2 regions of the Paenibacillus sp. T2-29 genome follow, and region 2 is predicted to be linked to the other one. Evidence: predicted binding sites of a transcription regulator. Region 2 holds the regulator's gene; the other holds the start of a gene.
What was found. The regulator LexA, encoded in region 2, represses DNA repair genes until DNA is damaged. The targets are predictions, from matches to a motif close to CGAACATATGTTCG.
Positions count from the first base shown of each region.

Region 1: the regulator LexA is predicted to act here: its motif matches at 8,037-8,050, upstream of recA (recombinase RecA).

Region 1 is NZ_JBREVE010000003.1:451,451-461,855, reverse strand. Features, by position in the region: gene pduL (phosphate propanoyltransferase) at 1-174, opposite strand, end outside; gene ACU1JV_RS11765 (low temperature requirement protein A) at 320-1,405, opposite strand; gene ACU1JV_RS11760 (dipeptidase) at 1,593-2,660, opposite strand; gene ACU1JV_RS11755 (stage V sporulation protein S) at 2,779-3,039, opposite strand; gene ACU1JV_RS11750 (TIGR00282 family metallophosphoesterase) at 3,169-3,963, opposite strand; gene rny (ribonuclease Y) at 4,040-5,584, opposite strand; gene ACU1JV_RS11740 (regulatory protein RecX) at 5,946-6,695, opposite strand; gene recA (recombinase RecA) at 6,906-7,967, opposite strand; gene ACU1JV_RS11730 (competence/damage-inducible protein A) at 8,194-9,462, opposite strand; gene pgsA (CDP-diacylglycerol--glycerol-3-phosphate 3-phosphatidyltransferase) at 9,556-10,143, opposite strand; gene ACU1JV_RS11720 (YajQ family cyclic di-GMP-binding protein) at 10,352-10,405, opposite strand, start outside.
Region 2 is NZ_JBREVE010000005.1:86,908-97,312, reverse strand. Features, by position in the region: gene metH (methionine synthase) at 1-283, opposite strand, end outside; gene ACU1JV_RS15755 (1,2-dihydroxy-3-keto-5-methylthiopentene dioxygenase) at 565-1,107, shown strand; gene ACU1JV_RS15750 (HAD family hydrolase) at 1,207-2,001, opposite strand; gene ACU1JV_RS15745 (hypothetical protein) at 2,159-2,668, opposite strand; gene ACU1JV_RS15740 (DUF896 domain-containing protein) at 2,781-2,987, opposite strand; gene ACU1JV_RS15735 (LysM peptidoglycan-binding domain-containing protein) at 3,096-3,464, opposite strand; gene lexA (transcriptional repressor LexA) at 3,656-4,282, shown strand; gene ACU1JV_RS15725 (hypothetical protein) at 4,701-4,865, shown strand; gene ACU1JV_RS15720 (hypothetical protein) at 4,907-5,047, shown strand; gene ACU1JV_RS15715 (DUF2798 domain-containing protein) at 5,141-5,638, opposite strand; gene ACU1JV_RS15710 (PLAT/LH2 domain-containing protein) at 5,880-6,368, shown strand; gene ACU1JV_RS15705 (hypothetical protein) at 6,519-6,995, opposite strand; gene ACU1JV_RS15700 (MarR family winged helix-turn-helix transcriptional regulator) at 7,486-7,941, opposite strand; gene ACU1JV_RS15695 (SDR family NAD(P)-dependent oxidoreductase) at 8,098-8,976, shown strand; gene ACU1JV_RS15690 (hypothetical protein) at 9,372-9,752, opposite strand; gene ACU1JV_RS15685 (hypothetical protein) at 10,099-10,314, opposite strand.

The DNA.
Region 1 (10,405 bases), on a different contig from region 2:
AAATTGGCCCTTAGGACCAATTACAGCTACCGTTTCACTTGCAGCAAATTGTCCTGGTTGGGACAAAGGTTTAAATTCAGTCAATTGATAGCCTGCTCCGAACAAGATTTCAATATGCTCTTGAGTCAGGTGAATATGACGGGCGGAAACGCCGACAGGTACGATTTTAGTCATCGTGTGGTCACTCCTTTTTCTCTATACAATACTTTACACATCTATGCTATTATACTCCTATTTCGACAAGAAAGAAAAGGATAGCACATAAAGTTCCCTTTTTCGCCCTAACCAGCCATACATATCGTCCCTATAAAACTTTGGATCAAACCGTCATTTTAGCAAACAGAAGAAAGAAAAGCATGATCGCAGCTACGATGAGATGAGGAACTACAATAAATATATTCAGAATAAACAGGACACAGAGAATTCCAGTTAAGAAAAGAATGACTCTGAGACGAGGTTTAAGGTGACTTAATCTGTACTGATGGAATACCAGCAAGACTGACAAAAAATAAATAAAAACAGAAGCAAAAGTAAAGCAAAGTACAAAAGTATAGGCTGCTTGCCCCAAAAATAAGAGCTGTATGGAAGCCGCAAGCATGCTAAGAGAAAGATAAATAAACAAATGGCCATAAATAATAGTCTGTCCTGCTGTTTGTTTTGATTTGTCTACGCGCTTCTCTATATTCTCAAAATATTGCCACCAGATTGCAATGACCAGCACAAATGTCAAAGCAGCAAATACAATGGAGGAAACTGTGAAATGATCGGCTTGTAAAACAGAAAGTATACTTATCACTGATTCTCCAAGCAGGATTAAGGTAAACTGCGCAAATCGCTCCAAAAGATGCTCTGTATGGATAGGTGTGATCACCAGCTTTTTACGACCGATCAAAGGAACGAGGATATCTACCGCAATGCCAGTATATAAAATCAAATATCGAACCCACGAGTCGAAGAAAAGGGAGCAGCTAGAGATGACTATCCCAACCCAAAGATAGGTTCCAAAAAAACGAGCTGTTTCCTGTTTATGAGCTGTTTCTTTGGGGGCCGTAAGTAGATATTGAACGACAGTCAGGCCTCTTAAACCAATATAGCCAACAAAAAAAGATGCATAGTACGCATCAAAATCTACATTCAAGCTGGCAGTCATGATTAATACAAAAAATAATTGCAAAATCATAAAAATTCGATGCGTTATACTGTCTTGACCAAAACGATTGTTATAGACAGTTTGCCCCACCCATGCCCACCAGATCGGAATAAAAATCAAAATAAACTTCTCTAAATTATGCCAACCAACACTGCCATGCTCAACATGTAGTAAAACATGAGTCGCCTTGGACACAGCTGCTACAAACAATAAATCATAAAAGAGTTCAAGCCAGGTAACCTTTTTTATCAACATGATGTAACGGAGCTCCCCTCTAGTATGGCGGTATAGCATGGTGCTGTCAGACTCGCTCCTACGTATGTCCAATTTCGGAAAGCGTTATTTTAGCCCCATGCAATCCTCGGATGCTCCAATTATTTCGTAATCGTTCTCGCTTTGTCAAGAAAATGCCAGCCGAAAGCAACTGCTATATTAAGCTATTTTAAGAAGACATTTTAGATGGCAGATTCGTTCGCAAATAGTCCAGTGCATGTTCTCCCAGCCATCCCTTGACCAGCTCCTCAGAGTAATGCTTCAACAGTAGTTCTGCAAAAGCCGGATATTTTCCCGCGTGCTCCAGTCCTCGCACATGGGCCTCGATACCATCAAAATCAGAGCCAAACATCAAATGTCTTTCGCCACCTAATGAACAAATGTGATCAATGTGCGGTAGCAGGTCCTCAGCGTGCACTGTACCCTGCTCTTTCAGAAACATCGTGACAAAGGTCAATCCAATTCGTCCGTTACGGGCGATCAGTGCCCGAATCTGTTCATCTCGCAAGTTGCGGGGATGAGCACATTTCGCAAAGGCGTTCGAATGCGAGGCGATGGGCGGTAAGGCCGCCTCCTCCATCACCTCCCAAAAGCCTTGTACGGACAAGTGTGATACATCTAGCAGCAGTCCCATACTATTACAGCGATCAACCAAATCACGTCCCTTGCGGGTCAAGCCACCTCCTCTAAGCTCCATAATACCGTCAGCAGCCCAATTTGCATAATTCCACGTCAGCCCGATCAATCGTATTCCCATGGCATAGCATACATCCGCATAAAACGGATTTCCTTCCAGCGCATCTACCCCTTCGAGTGAGAGTAACGCCCAAGGTGGCTCTGTACGATTCGTCCCACTCTCATACCCATTCGTCATCTTCCCTGCTTGCTTCTCTACGCCTGTATGCTGTACTTGCTCCACTTGACGTACAGCGGACATATTTTTGAGTGCTGCCAAGTCCTCTCTCCACAGTAGAGGTTTTAACCCGCCTGAGCTAGAGGTAACATGCTGCCTGAACAGTTCAATTTGACGAACCACATGCTCAAATCTTGGCGTGCCCAATACCTGTGATATATAAATAGCGAACGTTTGCAATCTTACGTTGCCTTCTAGCAAACGCTCTTTTGTGACATCAAGCGATGAATGACTGAAATCCACCTGCGAATCGAGCTGCATTTTACATAACACATCACAGTGCAGGTCAACAACTGGCCAATTCGCTTCAAACTTATCATTCATGCACCATACCTCCATTGGATTAAAGCCCACAAATTTATTTTGAAAACCATAATAACTAAACCACAAAGCAAAAAAGCCCGTTTACAAAACGTAAACAGGCTCAGACAACTTCCATTTATTATCTTGGTTCTACAATCAATTTGATTGCAGTCCGATCTTCTCCGTCAATAACAATGTCTGTAAAAGCAGGAATACAAATCAAATCCACTCCGCTTGGTGCTACAAATCCCCGGGCAATGGCTACCGCTTTAATGGCTTGGTTTAGTGCACCCGCTCCAATCGCCTGTAATTCTGCATTTCCGCGTTCACGCAGTACTCCTGCGAGTGCGCCTGCAACTGAATTGGGATTGGATTTTGCTGATACTTTTAATACATCCATAGTAAGTACCTCCCCTGGGAATGATGATGGTTTGATTCCACTATTAGATGTTATTCGAGGGTCAGTAAAAAATTCCTGCTTTTTGGTGACAGTTTTCCTTATTCTTTCCTTAAGTAGCTCACAACAAAGTTAATCCATCCGCCATTCGTCTTCTTTAAGCCTGATTTTCTCAATTTTGCGGGCTTTTCCATCGTGATCATTGAGCTCTACACTGATGGCATGAAAGTGCCATTTACCCATGTCCACTTGAAAGCGTACCGGAAGCTGGGTCTGAAATTTCTGTAATACAGCCTCTTTCTGCATACCAAGCACGCCCTCATAAGGACCTACCATTCCCGCATCTGTCTGATACGCAGTTCCTTGTGGCAAAATCGTATCGTCATTACTTTGTACGTGTGTATGTGTCCCTACCACGATGGATGCACGTCCATCCAGATGCCAACCCATAGCAATTTTTTCGGAGGTGGCTTCAGCGTGAAAGTCTACTAGAATATGTTTATGCTTTTTGCGGAGCTCGTCTACAATGTCATCCGCTGCACGAAATGGACAGTCAATAGCCGGCAAGAAGGTTCTACCTTGCAGATTAACAATGGCTAGTTCCTTCCCCCCACCTTTTACCACAGTATAACCCCGGCCTGGTGTCCCTGGTGGAAAGTTAGCGGGACGGATGATCCGCGGCTCATCATCTATAAAATCAAATATTTCCTTATTGTCCCATGTATGATTCCCCATCGTAATCCCATGAACGCCCCAATCAAAGAACTCTCTGGCGATGGCTTGAGTAATCCCTCTTCCCGAAGCTGCATTTTCTCCGTTCACGATAATAACATGCGGGTTGTATTTTGATTTTAGCGAAGGGAGATTCTCCCTCAGTGCCTTTCTGCCTACACTGCCGACGATGTCTCCAATAAATAATACGTTGATAGAAAACCCTCCCTAGTCTGCCTTACATAATGAAAAGTGGCCCTACAAACAGCGGCCACTTTTCATTGAAATGCTTTTATTTTGCGTATTCTACCGCACGAGTCTCGCGAATAACGGTAACCTTAATATGTCCTGGATAATCCAGTTCATTCTCAATCGTTTTCGTAATATCGCGAGCCAGTCGGAATGCTTCCGCATCATCAATTTTCTCTGGCTGTACCATGACACGAACCTCGCGTCCAGCTTGAATTGCGTATGATTTTTCAACGCCTTCAAAAGATTCGGAGATGCGTTCGAGCTTCTCAAGACGACGGATGTACGTCTCTAGCGTTTCACGCCGTGCTCCTGGTCTTGCTGCTGATAGGGCATCTGCCGCTCCAACCAGCATGGCGATCACTGAAGTCGCTTCGCAGTCGCCGTGATGTGAAGCAATGCTGTTGATAACGACCGGGTGTTCCTTGTACTTCTTCGCCAGCTCCACGCCAATTTCAACGTGTGATCCTTCCACTTCGTGATCCAGCGCCTTCCCGATGTCATGCAGCAAACCTGCTCGTCTTGCCAGTACAACGTCCTCGCCCAGTTCCCCGGCCATCAGACCTGTCAAGTATGCAACTTCCATCGAGTGCTTCAATACGTTCTGTCCATAACTCGTACGGAACTTAAGACGTCCCAAGATCTTGATCAAATCCGGATGCAAGCTATGCACACCCACTTCAAAGGTGGCCTGTTCACCATACTCACGGATTCGTTCGTCCACCTCTTTACGGGATTTTTCCACCATCTCTTCAATACGAGCCGGATGTATCCGTCCGTCCGCTACGAGCTTCTCGAGTGCAGTACGCGCAATCTCTCTACGAATCGGATCAAATCCGGACAATATAACAGCTTCCGGCGTATCATCAATAATGAGGTCGATTCCTGTAAGGGTTTCAAGTGCACGGATGTTACGGCCTTCGCGTCCGATAATCCGGCCTTTCATTTCTTCATTCGGCAATGTCACAACAGAAACCGTCGTTTCTGCTACATGATCTGCCGCACAGCGTTGGATGGCCAGTGTGATGATTTCACGAGACTTTTTATCCGCTTCTTCTTTGGCCTGCTGCTCAATTTCCTTAATCATCTGAGCTGTTTCATGACGAACTTCCTGCTCTACGTTGGTCAGAATAATACTTCTTGCATCCTCCATCGTAAGATTAGAAATACGCTCCAACTCAGTTACCTGGCTCTTGTAAATCAAATCAATTTGCTGCTGGGTTTCATCGATTCGTTTCTCTTTGTTGGCCACTTGTTCTTCTTTGCGTTCCAGCGATTCCAATTTTTTATCCAGCGATTCTTCTTTTTGCAGCAATCTTCGTTCCTGTCGTTGAATTTCATTACGACGTTCACGAGTTTCTTTTTCAGCTTCGGCACGGATGCGGTGAATTTCATCCTTCGCTTCCAATACCGTTTCCTTCTTCAGCGCTTCTGCCTCTTTTTTCGCGTTCTCCACGATTTGCGCGGCAGCCTCTTCCGCACTGGAGATCTTAGCTTCTGCAATAGATTTGCGAATAAAATAACCAATCCCGAACCCAAAGAATAACGCGGCTACAGCAACGAGAACGAACCAGATCGCAGTCATCATACTGTTCACCTCCCCGTTGGTTCCTCCAAGGCATTCCTTGGGACTTTTTGAAATTGTCACATTTACTTTGATCGTCAAACTAAGATAACGACACAAGGTCGCTTCATTTCATATGCACATGCTTTCACACGTACAATTCCGCCTGGCATAGCGGCATCACTTGTTATTTGGCGATGAGAACTTTACCGTGGGTTCCGCTTTTTTGGAAGGAAAAAGGGCACTCCACAAATATCGTTTCATATATATTTTATTATTTGACAAATGGCATTGTCAAGGGAATGCAAACATTAGTAGACTACCGTGCAGCTGTCCATATAATAACCGGCTTATCTAGCCAAAGGTTCAGCTACCGTTTTGCAACTTATTCCTCCCAATGCAGTAATTCCTCGTCTTCGAATGCTCCATCTTGCTCGGCCGCACTGAGATGATTAACCACGCGGCGTGTCATATCCCCTGAATAGCCGCGTCTCATAAGAAACGGGAATATTTTCCTTTTTTTATCCATTATATCACCACGTACCTGATTCCATTTCTTACGTCCAACCGACAAGGCACTCTCCCACTCCTCATTGTCGGTGATCTCACCTAATGCTTCCCCGATAGAAGCTTTAGAGATGCCCTTCTGACGAAGTTCTTGCCTGATCCACATCTTACCCTTACGTTGGCTTGTTATACGCTGTCTTGCCCACTGACGCGCGTATAAATCATCATCTACAAGCTTCTCCCTTTGCAATCGTACCAGTATCTCATCAATAACAGCCTGATCCACTTCCTTTTGCGCTAAACGCTGGGCAATTTCCTGACGTGTACGAGGCTTTTGCCCCAAATAGCGCAGCGCATGTACATAAGCCTGTTGTTTTTCATCTGCCAGAACGATATCTTCTAGTTCTTTTTTGACGAATGACGTTCCTTTGAACATTTTGTACTTGATCATTACATCTTCCAATACAGACAGTGAGTATGGACCAAAATGAATGATGTATCTTCCACGCTTGCGTCCCTGTCCCTGCTCCACTCTAGTAATCATCAATTCCTCATGATCTGGAAAAAGAGAAATCCCTTGCTGTTTATTTTCTTCCGAAGTGTATTCATCTTTATCGTCCAACTGCAATATGTTTCCCTCACTTTGAAATTCACGAAAGCAGCCTACGATCACCTGCTACGCAAAAGTTAGATTCTGCTGACAAAGCAGACTTTATTTGATGCAAAAATGCCCTGCACAACTGTGCAGGGCATCAGAATCATGCTATTTAAACGGACTGTACCATAATCCCTAGGCTACAGTTCACATGACAGATCAGAAGCGAAGTTTCAGGCAAGCTTATTCAAGCTCCAACAATTCCTGTTCTTCCTTGGCCTCCTGCGCCAACTCTTCTTCTGTCGGTGGAGCAATTGTTGTAATTAAATTACTGGCCACCCGGATTTTTTGCTCGATCGTGCTAGCAATGTTCGGATTTTCCTTCAAAAATTGCTTTGCATTCTCACGTCCCTGACCAAGGCGCTCGCCTTCGTAGGAATACCAAGCTCCGCTCTTGTCGACAATGTCGTGCTCCGTACCGATATCAATCAAGCTTCCTTCTTTGGAAATGCCCTCACCGTACATAATATCCACTTCAGCCTGACGGAAAGGAGGTGCGACTTTATTCTTCACGACTTTAATACGTGTACGGTTACCCACGATGTCGTTACCCATTTTCAAGCTTTCGATACGACGAACATCCAAACGTACCGTAGAGTAAAACTTCAAGGCACGTCCACCCGGTGTAGTTTCAGGGTTACCGAACATAACACCTACTTTTTCACGGAGCTGGTTGATAAAGATAGCAATGGTTTTCGATTTATTAATGGCTCCAGACAGCTTACGCAATGCCTGTGACATCAAGCGCGCTTGAAGACCGACATGGGAATCTCCCATTTCGCCTTCAATCTCTGCCTTCGGTACAAGTGCCGCTACAGAGTCAACGACGATAATGTCCACTGCCCCACTACGCACAAGAGCTTCGGCAATCTCCAATGCCTGCTCACCTGTATCTGGTTGCGATAGTAACAACTCATCAATATTGACACCCAGCTTGCTCGCATACGACGGATCAAGCGCATGCTCGGCATCGATAAAGGCGGCTTGTCCGCCTGTTTTTTGCACCTCTGCAATAGCATGAAGAGCTACTGTCGTTTTACCGGATGATTCCGGTCCATATACTTCAATAATCCGGCCTCTTGGAAAGCCGCCCGTTCCTAACGCAATATCCAAAGCAATCGAACCACTGGGGATTGTTTCCACTTGCATGTGAGTAGACTCACCCAACTTCATAATGGAACCTTTACCAAATTGCTTTTCTATTTGACGGAGCGCCATATCCAGCGCAGCACGACGATCTGACAATAAACTCACATCCTTCATTGTTTGTACTTTAATAATACCTTGTTTTGACACGCTTGCCAAGCATTTTTTCGAACATACATTCGTTTTTTTATTTCCCGCAGCTCTCTTCTATAGTTATACCTTTCTCTTAAAACGAAAAAAGAACCGCTGGCAAAAAGCTTTGCAACGGTTCTTCCGAATAAAAAGATTATATCATGAATATCTATCTAAAACAACTCATCAATAATTAAGAGAGTTTCTCGTTCTCTACCAATCGGCGCCACAATCTGTACAGGATAGCTTTGACAGATCGCAAACGGATGGTCTCACGGTTACCGCTTAAATTCAGCTCATATACTTCTGTTTCCTTGTCGCGCTCAGCAATACCAATATACACCAGGCCGACTGGCTTCCGCTCGGAATATCCGGGCCCAGCTACACCAGTAACAGAAAGTCCGAAATCGCTGTCCATAATCATTCTTGCCTGCTCTGCAAGCACAAGGGCTACTTCCTTACTCACTGCGCCTGGCGCATGATCCCCTTCCAAATAATCATAAGGCACATTGAGCAATTTCATCTTCATTTCATTGGAATAACACACGATGCCACCTTGAAACATAACAGCACTGCCAGGTATAGAAGTGATGTGTTCCATCAGCATACCGCCTGTACAGCTTTCCGCTGCGCTCACAGTGAGTCCGCGCTTGGCCATTAAATCTACAATCACCTTCTCCAGCGTAACATCCTCACTTGCATACATATATTCGGAAAGACGCTGCTGAATTTGTACTTCCGTAGCCGTCAGCTTAATTAAAGCTTCACTCTCACTGGCCGCCTTGGTGGATATACGGATCGTGACTTCCCCTTCCTTGGCATAAGGAGCAATCGTGGGGTCCGTCTGGGATTCGATCAGATCTAACAAGCGCGTTTCAAGAGCTGACTCACCGATCCCTGCGAATTTTAGCATTTTCGAATAAATCGGCATCTCCTCACCGCTTAATGCCTGCTGAAGCAACCATGGTTTAGCATGATTTGCAAACATAGGTTTAAGTTCCTTAGGTGGTCCGGGCAAAACCACATAAAATTTACCGTCCTGTGCAATGGCATCCCCTATAGCTAAACCCGTCTCATTTTCAAGCGGAGTAGCTCCTTCAATAGAAAGCGCCTGGCGGCGGTTATTCTCGGTCATTTCTACCCCGCGGTTACGGAAAAACTGATCCAGCTTGTCCATGGCAAGACGATCTATCTGCAATTTTCGCCCCAGTACAGCCGCTATTGCATCTTTTGTCAAATCGTCCTGAGTTGGCCCCAGCCCACCAGAAAACAAAATAATATCCGCACGCTTCTGAGCAAGACGTACCGCTTCCTGAAGTCGATCCATGTTATCGCCAACTACAGTCTGAAAATATACATCAATTCCGATAGTAGCTAGCTCTTGTGACAAATATTGGGCATTTGTATTTACTATTTGTCCAAGTAATAACTCTGTTCCTACTGCAATGATTTCAGCTTTCATCAATTCGTCCTCCTATGATGCGTATAATGTGAATTATGTAAAGAAACAGCAATAAGTTAAGTCCCTATTGCTGTTTCCATAAGATTTATCCTGTTAAACTTTAGAGGAGCTCAGCAAATGGATATTCTTTACAAAGTAATCAATACCCGAATAAATGGTGATTAACACAGCTGCCCATATCGCTATTAAATCAAACGGAATACCCAGAAAAACAAACGGGAAATTATTAATGAGCAGTGCTACAATAGCAATGATCTGGATGATCGTCTTTAATTTCCCCCAATTGCTTGCAGCAACCACAGAGCCATCTAATAAGGCGATCTGTCTCAGACCCGTAACCGCAAACTCACGACTGACAATTACAACGACAACCCAAGAATCAATTTTTCCCATTTCCACCAAAGAAACCAAAATAGCAGTTACCAACAGCTTATCAGCAAGGGGGTCCAACAGCTTGCCCAAATTGGTGACCATATTATTTTTACGAGCCAAATATCCGTCAAGGCCATCTGTGCTGGCTGCTACAAGGAAAATGATAGCCGCAATCAGCTGATTATACGGCAGCGTGAATGCACCGATCTCAATCGGTGGCGGATAAAAATCAAAATCCACCAGCAAAGCCAGCATCATCACCGGGATAAGGCAAATCCGCGTTATTGTAATTCTGTTGGGTAAATTCACAACACACTCTCCCCTGATTATCGTACTTGATTACAAATGGCAGCTTTCGGATTGATTTCAATCCTATGTAAATCGCTTTCGACGAGCGTTATACACCTCAATGTCTGCATTTTCGTTACAAGTATAATATGGCGCAAAACGCATGTCAAAATAACCTGCTGCACATCAAGCAACGTTTAGTCCTACAAAATCTATGAGAGAAAACGGCTTATTTCATGTTTGTAAATTGAAGCTCCAACGGCAGATCGGCTTTCCGCAGCAA
Region 2 (10,405 bases):
TAATTTCACGGGCACGTTCTGGTATATCGTAATCCGCCAAAACGACGGATGTTGCTCCAAATGTATTCGTTTCAATCAGGTCTGCCCCGGCCTCCAAGTATGCTTCATGAATCCCTTGAATGACATCCGGTCTCGTTAAGACCAACATCTCGTTGCAGCCTTCCAACTCTTCTCCACCAAAATCAGCGGGAGAAAGGTCTTCCTGCTGAATCATAGTACCCATAGCCCCATCAAGAAGGAGTATTCTTCGTTGTAACGCATCCTGCAAGCTAACTTTATCCAAAATTTCTTCACCCCCGCAAAACGTTAAATCCTAGTTTAGCAGAAACCGTATCATTTAGATAGATTGAAGTAAAAACATACGTTTTATGCAGGCTATTCTTCTTCATAAACGACTTAGCTGATCTATTTTTGTAGTATGCATCGTTATAGACGAACGTCTTTAAACTGTATCGTTTAGCTATAGTCGTTCCCATATAAATGTTTCAGCCTGTATTGTGCAACTGGATAAGACATGGTATTCTTTATACAACATTAATCCAAGTGGAAAAGAGGGATTTATATATGGCAGAAATTTTTATACGCAATACGAATGAGCGAATTAGTGGTGAAGAACAAGTACGTGAATTTTTGGAGAGCCACCAAGTATTGTATGAACACTGGGATGCTTCCAAGCTGCCAAGGGAGCTGCAAGAAAACTTTACTCTGACAGATGATCAAAAAGCCGCTGTTCTTAAAACATTTGAACCTGAAATCAAGGATTTAGCCGCACGTCGCGGATATAAAATATGGGACGTTATCACCTTATCTGAAGCAACGCCGAAACTGGACGAGCTGCTGGCCAAGTTCGAGCAAATTCACACCCATACCGAGGATGAGATCCGTGCCATTGTTGCTGGTAAAGGCATTTTCATCATTAAAGGCTCTGAAGAGATCGGCTATTTTAATGTAGAGCTTTCACCAGGTGACGTTATTTCCGTACCTGAAAATACACCTCACTTCTTCACTTTAATGGAAAATCAAAAGATCGTCGCAGTCCGCTTGTTCATCGAAGAAAATGGCTGGATTGCCGAACCGTTCGAAGATCCAACATTCACTACAGCATAATTAAGATCTATGGTGTCAATAAGGAAAACTCCCTCCGCTCTGTAGCATATCGAGCGAAGGGAGTTTTCTTGATACTTGTTTTAGAAAACTGTAGATTTCTCACTTTAAAGATTGAATAATTCCATGCAACTCAGACAAATGCTTGATTTGGAACTTCGGCTTGATTTCTGTAGTATTGGTTTTAGCGTTCCGATTCACCCACACCGAATGTACACCAGCTGCCAAAGCCCCTTGAATATCAGTCGTCAGCTTATCTCCTACCATTAAAGCTTGTCCAGGTTCAATTCCTAGAAGGCCCAAAGCATGCTGGAATATAGAAGGATCAGGCTTGCCCCGACCAAAAGAACCTGAAATAACAACATGATCAAAAAAAGGAGCCAATTGAGGAACTCCATCCAGCTTCTCCTGTTGTAGATCAGGGGAACCATTTGTCAGCAATAACAGCTTGTATTGCCCCTTCAATTGTTCCAGAATCTCAAACGTTTCTTCATATACATGTGCACGTGCACGTCTTTCCGAAGCAAATTGGGCAGCTAGCTTTTCCGCCAACTCCTCATTATCTATCCCCAGTTGCTGAAGCCCTCTGCGCCATGATTCCTTACGATAAGCAGGAGCCAACTGTTCCAATTGGCGGAATTCAGGTTGCTCACCTGCTGTAAAATTCGCCCACAGTCCTTCAAACGGATTAATGCCAATCATTTGAGTAAAACTAAAGGTTTCATAGGACTCATACAAAGCGCGCGCTTCCTTGCGTACGGCTTCTTCCAGCGTTTTCGGATCAGCGCCTGTTTCTCGGGAGCCTGTTTGACACGCTGCATCAAATGCCTCTTCTACACTACGTTCATCCCACAGAAGGGTATCATCAAGATCAAACATTATCGCCTGAATCGTCATATGAATTATCCACTCTCTTTCCACTGTATATGTAAGCTTGTCTGTTTGGTCACGAATCAGATCGTTATGTGTGCCCATATTAAGCAAGTGGCCGCACCATGTTATATGAAAAAATAACATCATACGGCCTTACTTACAGAGCTACAGGCTAAATCGGTTATTTTTTATCTACCTGTATCTGATTGGATAGTGCAAACTTTTCAAGACGCTCTGCGATGGCATCCGTATCGTAGCGTCCCAGTGATTTTGTAAAAATAAAATTACCGCCCTTCCCTTTTCTTTCAACGGTAACGTAACCCTTTTCAATTTTGATGGCTTTCATGTCCCCTGCCGTCATCGGCCGTTCTCTGCCACCTTTTAACATATAGAGGGTATCTTTTCCCACTTTTAAATAAGGACGGCGAATGTAGAAGATTACAGCCAGCATCAAGTACAAGCCAAATACCAGCCAGTCCATTCCCCGCATGCCCGTCTTAGTCAAAAAGTAACTCATAAGCATGTACAATACAGCAAGACCAGCCAGCATGATTGGCACAGTAATATTACGGCCACGGAAAATGTCCATTGCTGAACCTGCGCCGTTAATGGTTTGAATGCCTTGTTTCTTGCGCGTTTTATTTAAACGCGCTGTGTTTTTACGTACTTTTCTTTCAAATGATCGGGCCATCTCTCAATTCCCTTCCCAATAAATATTACATTAAAACAACTGCCTTAAAGCTGATCTATATAGATACCAGGAAAGATACCTAAAACAAGGCAAATGATGCAGGCTTTAGACATTAATGCTTCAGCCCGCCATTTCCCTTCGACGTATCATCGTCCACAAATTCAATGGTTTCAAGCTGCTGCCGAAAATTACGGCGAATGTTGCCTAAATAAATTTCCCGAAGGTTGGCGCGCTCTGTGGTTTCCTCTTCTGTCAATCCTTCGGTTTTTGCTTTGCGCGCTAATTCATTAATGCGCTGTACCAAGCTGTCTATATCCAAATTGTGTCCCCTCCATAAAAGCAAAGATATAATACACTTTGACATGTAGAAAAGAGCTTGTCAAGGCTCCCGCAATGCGCTCCTTGACAAGCTCTATAGTCTTATAGATCAGAAGTGTGGAAGCTTAAGCACCTGACCTGCCTGCACTCCCCGATCCTCCAAAGCGTTAATACGCATAATTCCTTCAATATATACCCGTGTATCCATTCGTTCCGGTTTATGATTCACAGCAATCTTCCATAACGTATCTCCAGGTTGTACGGTCAGCTTAATCACCTCTTTATTAGAAACTGAAGGTGCTGCGAAAACCGTAAGTACACCTGCCCCTGCAACCCAAACGATAATTACTAGAATAAGAAGCTTGAGTAAAAGAGTATTGGTAATAACCTGTAACAAACGCACCTTACTCTCTTTTCGGGTCTCCTGTAAATTCTCTAAGTTCATCGGGAAAATACTTTGATAAGTGCTATATTTCATAATTGGCCGCGTCCTCCAAACATTTGTTCTTATGTTTTTTTCACAATATAACACGAACATTTGTTTTGTTCAATAGAAAACAGAACAAAAGTTCGTAAATATTTTTAGGGATTATTTAGAACTTATGTTTGTACGAACGGAGGTTCTATGCTATAATTTTCCCAAACGTTACTAAATGGGGTTGATACGGTATGTCTAAGATTTCGAGCCGCCAGCAGGCCATTCTTGAATTTATCCGCAATGAAGTGCGTCTAAAGGGATACCCCCCTTCTGTGCGCGAAATAGGCGAGGCAGTCGGATTGGCCTCCAGTTCTACGGTTCACGGTCATTTGGATCGTTTGGAGAAAAAAGGACTCATTCGCCGCGATCCTACGAAACCACGGGCTATTGAATTACTTGGTCAAGACGAATCGGATAACAGCAACTTGATTAATTACTCCATTAGTCGTGTTCCCGTCGTCGGCAAAGTAACCGCTGGTCTTCCTATTACGGCGACAGAAAATATTGAAGATTACTTTCCTCTTCCCCAACACTTTGTTGGTGAGGATAAAATATTCATGTTATCTGTTGTAGGCGAAAGCATGATTGAAGCTGGTATTGCTAACGGAGACTATGTAATCGTACGTCAGCAGCAGACCGCTGATAACGGAGACATTGTAGTAGCTATGACAGATGAAGACGAGGCTACAGTTAAAACCTTTTACAAAGAAAAAGATCATATCCGGCTTCAACCTGAAAATCCAGCCTTTGAACCGCTTCGCCTGACACACGTCAGCATATTGGGCAAGGTTGTTGGACTCTTCCGGGACTTCCACTGATTTATCGTGCTTTCTTCCCCGCTATACTACCACGAATATAAAACCGGCCGCCTAGGCGAGCCGGTTTTATATTGTTATTATGTTTACTATGTGTGTCTCACAACTATTCTTTCCTTTTCAGAAACCTATATTGTCTCTACTATTATATCCCCCCCATTATCCGAAATAGTCCCCTCTGATCTTGAACTGTTTACTTTTATTAGCTAAACAAATGGAAATTTGACTCATGTGAACCTACTGTAGCCTTCCCCTATAACGTAAAGTTGGGAAGGCGAACGCAGGCTAGCATGAGTTTTTTTAAAAAACATTTAGGAACATAGGTACTAGCTTCTTTTTGTCTTTAGTAGATTTATGCTGATACATTACTAGCACAATTGACATATGTATATAGCAGACCTAAAGTAAAGGAGTTATGCAGATGATCAGAAATAGAGTTAAAACGTATAAGCATCGCATCGGGAAAAACAGATATCTGGTCGTTAAAGTCTTTCAAGCCGCAGCTGCTAAAACAGGAAGCGGAAATGCACTCGCAACTAACGCATTAAATATCAAAATTTCCAAGCGTAAGCATAAACATCATTAAGATTTAACCGTACCTTCATTTCTTTGAAGGGAGGTGATATTATGAGCAGAAGACACAGCAACCGTGAATTGAGAAGAAGAAGATTAAACATCCGTTCCAACCAAAGAGCCACTGCGCGTGCAAGAGGTAACGCACTGGCTGTCAATCTGTTTAGCGTGAATGATGGACAACGCAGACGTTAATAATTATTTTCAAGCAAAAAGCAGGAAGAATTCTTCCTGCTTTTTTTGTGTTAAATGATCACCAAACTACCAATCCCGCCAGTTATAGCTTCCTCAAACTTGTATCAGCTTTGGTCCTGCTTGCCCGCATTTCTTTATAAATTTTATAAACAAGGCTCGAACAGCTGGACCTATAACCAATAATTGTAATGGATAGGCCACAACAAAGTTCTTTATAAAAATTTCTAAATATGCTTCAAATAATGAATGATCGCTAATAGCATGGCTAAGAATTGAAGTTAATAAACCGTAGAAAGACATAGAACAGGCCATTCCGAACACCATACATGTTGAAATCGTGATAACTAAAAATATTTTTTTGGATTTATCAAAAGGTAGACTCAAAGCAACTTTTTTGGCTATAGGACCCACGATATATAGATCTAATACGAGCGCTATAATAAATCCAATTAGAAATTCAACAGCAATGGTAATCAAGCTAATTTTTCCAATCAATCCGTTAATCAAAAGATTATAGAAGGTCATAATAATGACCATTCCAAAACACATAATAACCCCAAAGTAAAAGCTTTCCTTTTTAGTTGTTGGCATTAAATTCAACCTTTCATTTTTGATGTGATTATTTTAGCTGCAACAAAATTTTCATGTAAGTGAACTTTTTATGAACATATCATTCTGAAATTAATTAAAAATAAGAATATCTGACATATACAGATAAAATCCAACAAACAAAGACAAGTAAAGCAATATTCTTCACAACCAATGAACTATGTACAAACCCATTACACATGTATAACATTAAATACAAATACTAGAAAGGTGGAACATATTAATGAACAAAGTATCTTTGCTAGCATCAGCACTTCTTATCTCATCTGCAGCTTTCGCATCACCTTCTTTTGCAGATCAGGTCACAACTGACACTTATAGCTCATTACAAGACTCTAATAGAAGTATAGAGTCAGTTACACCTTTTGCTAATGTTGAATATGTTGTTACTGTAAATACAGCCAAACTTAAAGATGCTGGAACTGATTCTAATATCTCTATTACTTTGTATGGTTCAAATGGAGATTATGCTACCGCTACACTCAATGGAAGTTTTGAACAAGGAGATTCGGATACAACAAGAATTAGCACCAGCAACCTTGGTGACATCAGAAAAATTACGATCAGGACTGATGGATCTGGACATAAACCAGGTTGGAAAATCGCTAATATAAAAATTACTGGAAACGGGAAAACTTTTTCATTTGCAGGCCCTAACCGTTGGCTTGGTGATGGCGGTTCCCCAGATTCCGAAACACTTTTCCCTTCTTAAGAAAATCACTTTCAACAATTACAATTTCTCTAAAAGACTCTGTCAATATTTGATGGAGTCTTTTTTTTGAAAAATCCCCACTACCTTAGCTGGTCGGGTGGGGATTTCGCTTATTTAGAATATTCACTTACACTACACATTAGGAATTTTCTAATATTTGATTATAGCTGATCCTGCTTTAGCCCACTCTTTGGATTCTAATTGAATCCATCCATATACTGGTGAGTCAGAGTTGATTTTTTGTTTTATCAGTGAAAGGTTTTCATAGTTGCTGGAACTGTAAAGCGACCCTGTTTTTGGCGCAACTTTTACTGTCAGTATATTTTTTATATTTGGTTCTTCATCAGTACTAGTCCAGACTAATCGATTATAATAATTAGCGTTAAATGGATTTTCTAAACCACTAATCGAAAATTTCACTCTTTTCCCGACAATAGATACATCTGTATATGCTGTGTCATCTTTAAAAATTACTAATTGAGATGAAACTAATTCTTGATTAAAAGAGTTTGTATAGGTGTCATGGGTAACACTTGCTACATCTGCCGAAGCTGATAGCGGGGACAAAACTGAAAATAAGAGAGCAATTGTGGAGAAAGTAGTTTTCCTTCCTAATTTCATACTCATTATTTTCATCCTTTCCTTCCTATTTATCTTCATCCATAAACATACGGCTTATTGATTGTCAAAGTAAGGGGAGCTTTGTCTGACATAAAAAATACACATTCGGGTAGATTCCATTGTCCACTTCTACTCTATATTCATACTGCTTACAAAAGAATAAGAGCCGATAATCTTAATTGGCTTCGTTGTAATCTTCCCAACTCTCTTCCGCAGACTGTCCAAGCCGCTCATGATAACATTTTCTTCTTGTTATCTGAAATTAAAATAAGCGTCCCACTGGCTCGTATCTTAAATTGGTTCTGTGCAATACCATTAAGTTAACTGGTAAAACAGTTTAATGAAACAGACAATATATTTGGCTTTTTTTTGCTACATACATTTTTACAGTCATATTGAGCTAACGTTCTCCATTAGCTCAATACATTCTTTGGAAAGTGACGATATTGTTTGCAAGTATTTACATTCGGGACACTTCTTAAGGTTGCGTTCCGTGTCAATTGAGTCCATTAAATTGCCTAAGCATTTGGATGAAATCATGAAGCTCTGTATCTTTCCAGTCCAAAATTCGTTCATAAAAAACGGACTCCTTTTCCTTTAGCGCATCAATTAATTGTTGTTGTCCATGCTCGGTAAGAGATAATACAATTCCCCGTCCATCACTTTGGGAGGCCTCTCTGTTCAAATACCCCAAAGACTGGAGCTGTTTGAGAAGACGACTTACTGAACTTCGATCCATCGCAGTTGATTCTGCTAAAGTGGCGGCATTAGTTGGTCCATAAGAATACAGCCAACGAACAATGTGGAAGGCCGCAGGTTGTAAGGAGGAGTCAAATTTCGCAGCAGCTCTGACATTCAAGGCGTGTGAAGCACTGATAAGTGCGTTAAGCTGCTCGCCCAACTCAATCTCCAATTTTTCCCTTGGTCTATTTTTGACTTCATTATATTTCATCCTCAATCACCTTTCTCTCGATCAAAAACCCATAATAAATCGAATTTGATTGACATATATCAACTAAATTATTATAGTGGACATATGTCAATCAAAGGCGTTAAATCGCCGGATTGGAACTCCAATAAAATTGTAACACATGAAGGAGAAATGACGATGCCTAAAAATGCTACTATTGTCATAACAGGTGCCACCAGTGGTCTTGGACAGCTAGTCGCAATTGAATTGGGAAGACGCGGCTGTTTTGACCTTGTTTTGACTGCCAGGAGTAAGGAACGTGCTGAAGCTACAAGAAAACAGATTGAGGTGTTTAGCCCATCAGCGAAGGTTGACTTTTTTTATGGAAATTTATCAGTACTAAAGGATGTTAAACGGATCGGGTGTGAAATAGCCGCCGCATACCCTAAAATTGATGTGCTGTTAAATAATGCGGGTATCCATGCTTTTGAGCAACGTATCACTTCCGAGGGGTTTCCTGAAATGATTGCCATAAATTATTTATCGCCATGGCTGTTAACACATACACTAAAACCGTGTCTGCAGAACGTAGACAAGGCTAGAGTTGTCAATGTTGCCTCCGAAGCTTCACGCCGTCATGGAGTTTTGAAGCTCCCCGAAGATTTAACGGATACAACTGCCTTTACCGCTCGTGGCTCATCGCCCATTTATGGAAAAACCAAATTATTGAATATTATGTTCACTGCTGAACTGGCAAGACGATGGTCGGATACGGGAATCAGTGTAAATGCACTAAATCCAGGATTCAATGTTACCGGATTGGGACGAGAACTTTGGTTTGCCCCTCTATTAGAACGATTGTTGAAGTTCCTTCGTCTTGGAGATCCGCGAAGAGGAGCAGATATCATCACCCGATTGATTGTAGAGCCGGAATATCATAAAAAAACGGGTGGATACTTTAACGTCGGAACCGGGAAATCTATTGAACCGGTCTCACCCGGAGAAGATCCCAAGATGCAGCAAAAACTATGGAAGGCCACAGAGGATTTGCTGGAACAGAAGGGATTCCTTTCATAAGAACTGATTGAAGAAGGAATAAGACGGCAATAAGTGAAGCGCCAACCATCAATAGAACAAATAACCTTTTGTCTTTCGATCTGCTTCGATCTTTGGTCCTACTGCTAGCTAGTTTTTTAGCCATTGTCATACACCAAGTATTCATTTCCTTTCTAACGCAATCAAAAAAGAAAAAAAAGTTTCCTGACCTTCTTCCTTACAAGAGTTATCTTTTTTAGTACATAAAAAATAAGCCTCAGATTTAATCTGAGGCTCAGAGTTCCATATAGTATCTATTTACACTCCAGGCGACGTAACACGATCCTTTGGGTCACGACTCAAGCTCACTGTAATTGCGATATGCCTTGTGTCACTCTTGTCATTTCATACAAAATATTATATTCCTCTATAGTAATTTATTTTTTGTCGTCTATTCTCCCGTATGCTTCTGCAGTTTCATCACCAGTAATAACTACGTAGAAATACCCCCCACTAGGTACGTCGACATAATCAGTAAATGATCTCCCACTCATAAAAGTATCAAAACTATATGTACCTATTGGGCCATACCTAGATGTGCCGTCAACAGAGTACATAAACATTATTGTAGCTTTACCTGGACCAGTATAACCACCACGTAATCTAACTTTTCCACCATTTGTATGAATAATGTCACTTTGGGCGTAGGTTTCGTTTTTCCACTTAGTTGTGGTTACGTAGCTGGAAGCTGAAACGCTTGTAGCAAACATTAAAAAAGCAGCAATCATGACTAGAAACATCGGTTTGAACTTCTTCATTGAGTATCCCCTCTCAGAATATTGGTATGATTACATAATAAATCTACTATTCTAAGTGTGTCGAAGTAAGGAAAAAATTGTTGTAGATAAAAAAACTCTCCGGCTGCTTACGAAACAAATAGAGACCGTTAATCAACGATTGGAGTTACTCTCAATAGAGAAATTATTGTTGTTGGCTATACCATTTCCGAAGTTGATTTATATTTGCTTGGTGATACCGGCTATGATCAGATATGTGCCAGATTCCAATAAATTAATCACAAAGTTATAATCCGCTAAGAGATCCTTAAGTGAATATCCCTACTTTGCGTAATATTATTATGTTTATCAACCATAGGACCATAGTTTACTCAAGATATTCAGGAATATCTTCTCCTTTAATTCTGTAAACCCATTTCAAGTCTACATATGACAAATGCCTAATCAACTGGGAAGTGCTGTTATACTTATGATCTGGCCCTTTATAATCTAACTCGCTTTGCTTCATATCTTGAACGATGGATTTTAATCGGTTGTAATTACCCTCCACCATTGAATAAAAGATGCCCACCTGCGGTGTCATAGATTCAGACCCTCTTAGATCAAAAATCATTAAAAAACCTCATTTCATGGGAAGATATAATTTGTCATAACTTTGTGCCATCAAAATATTT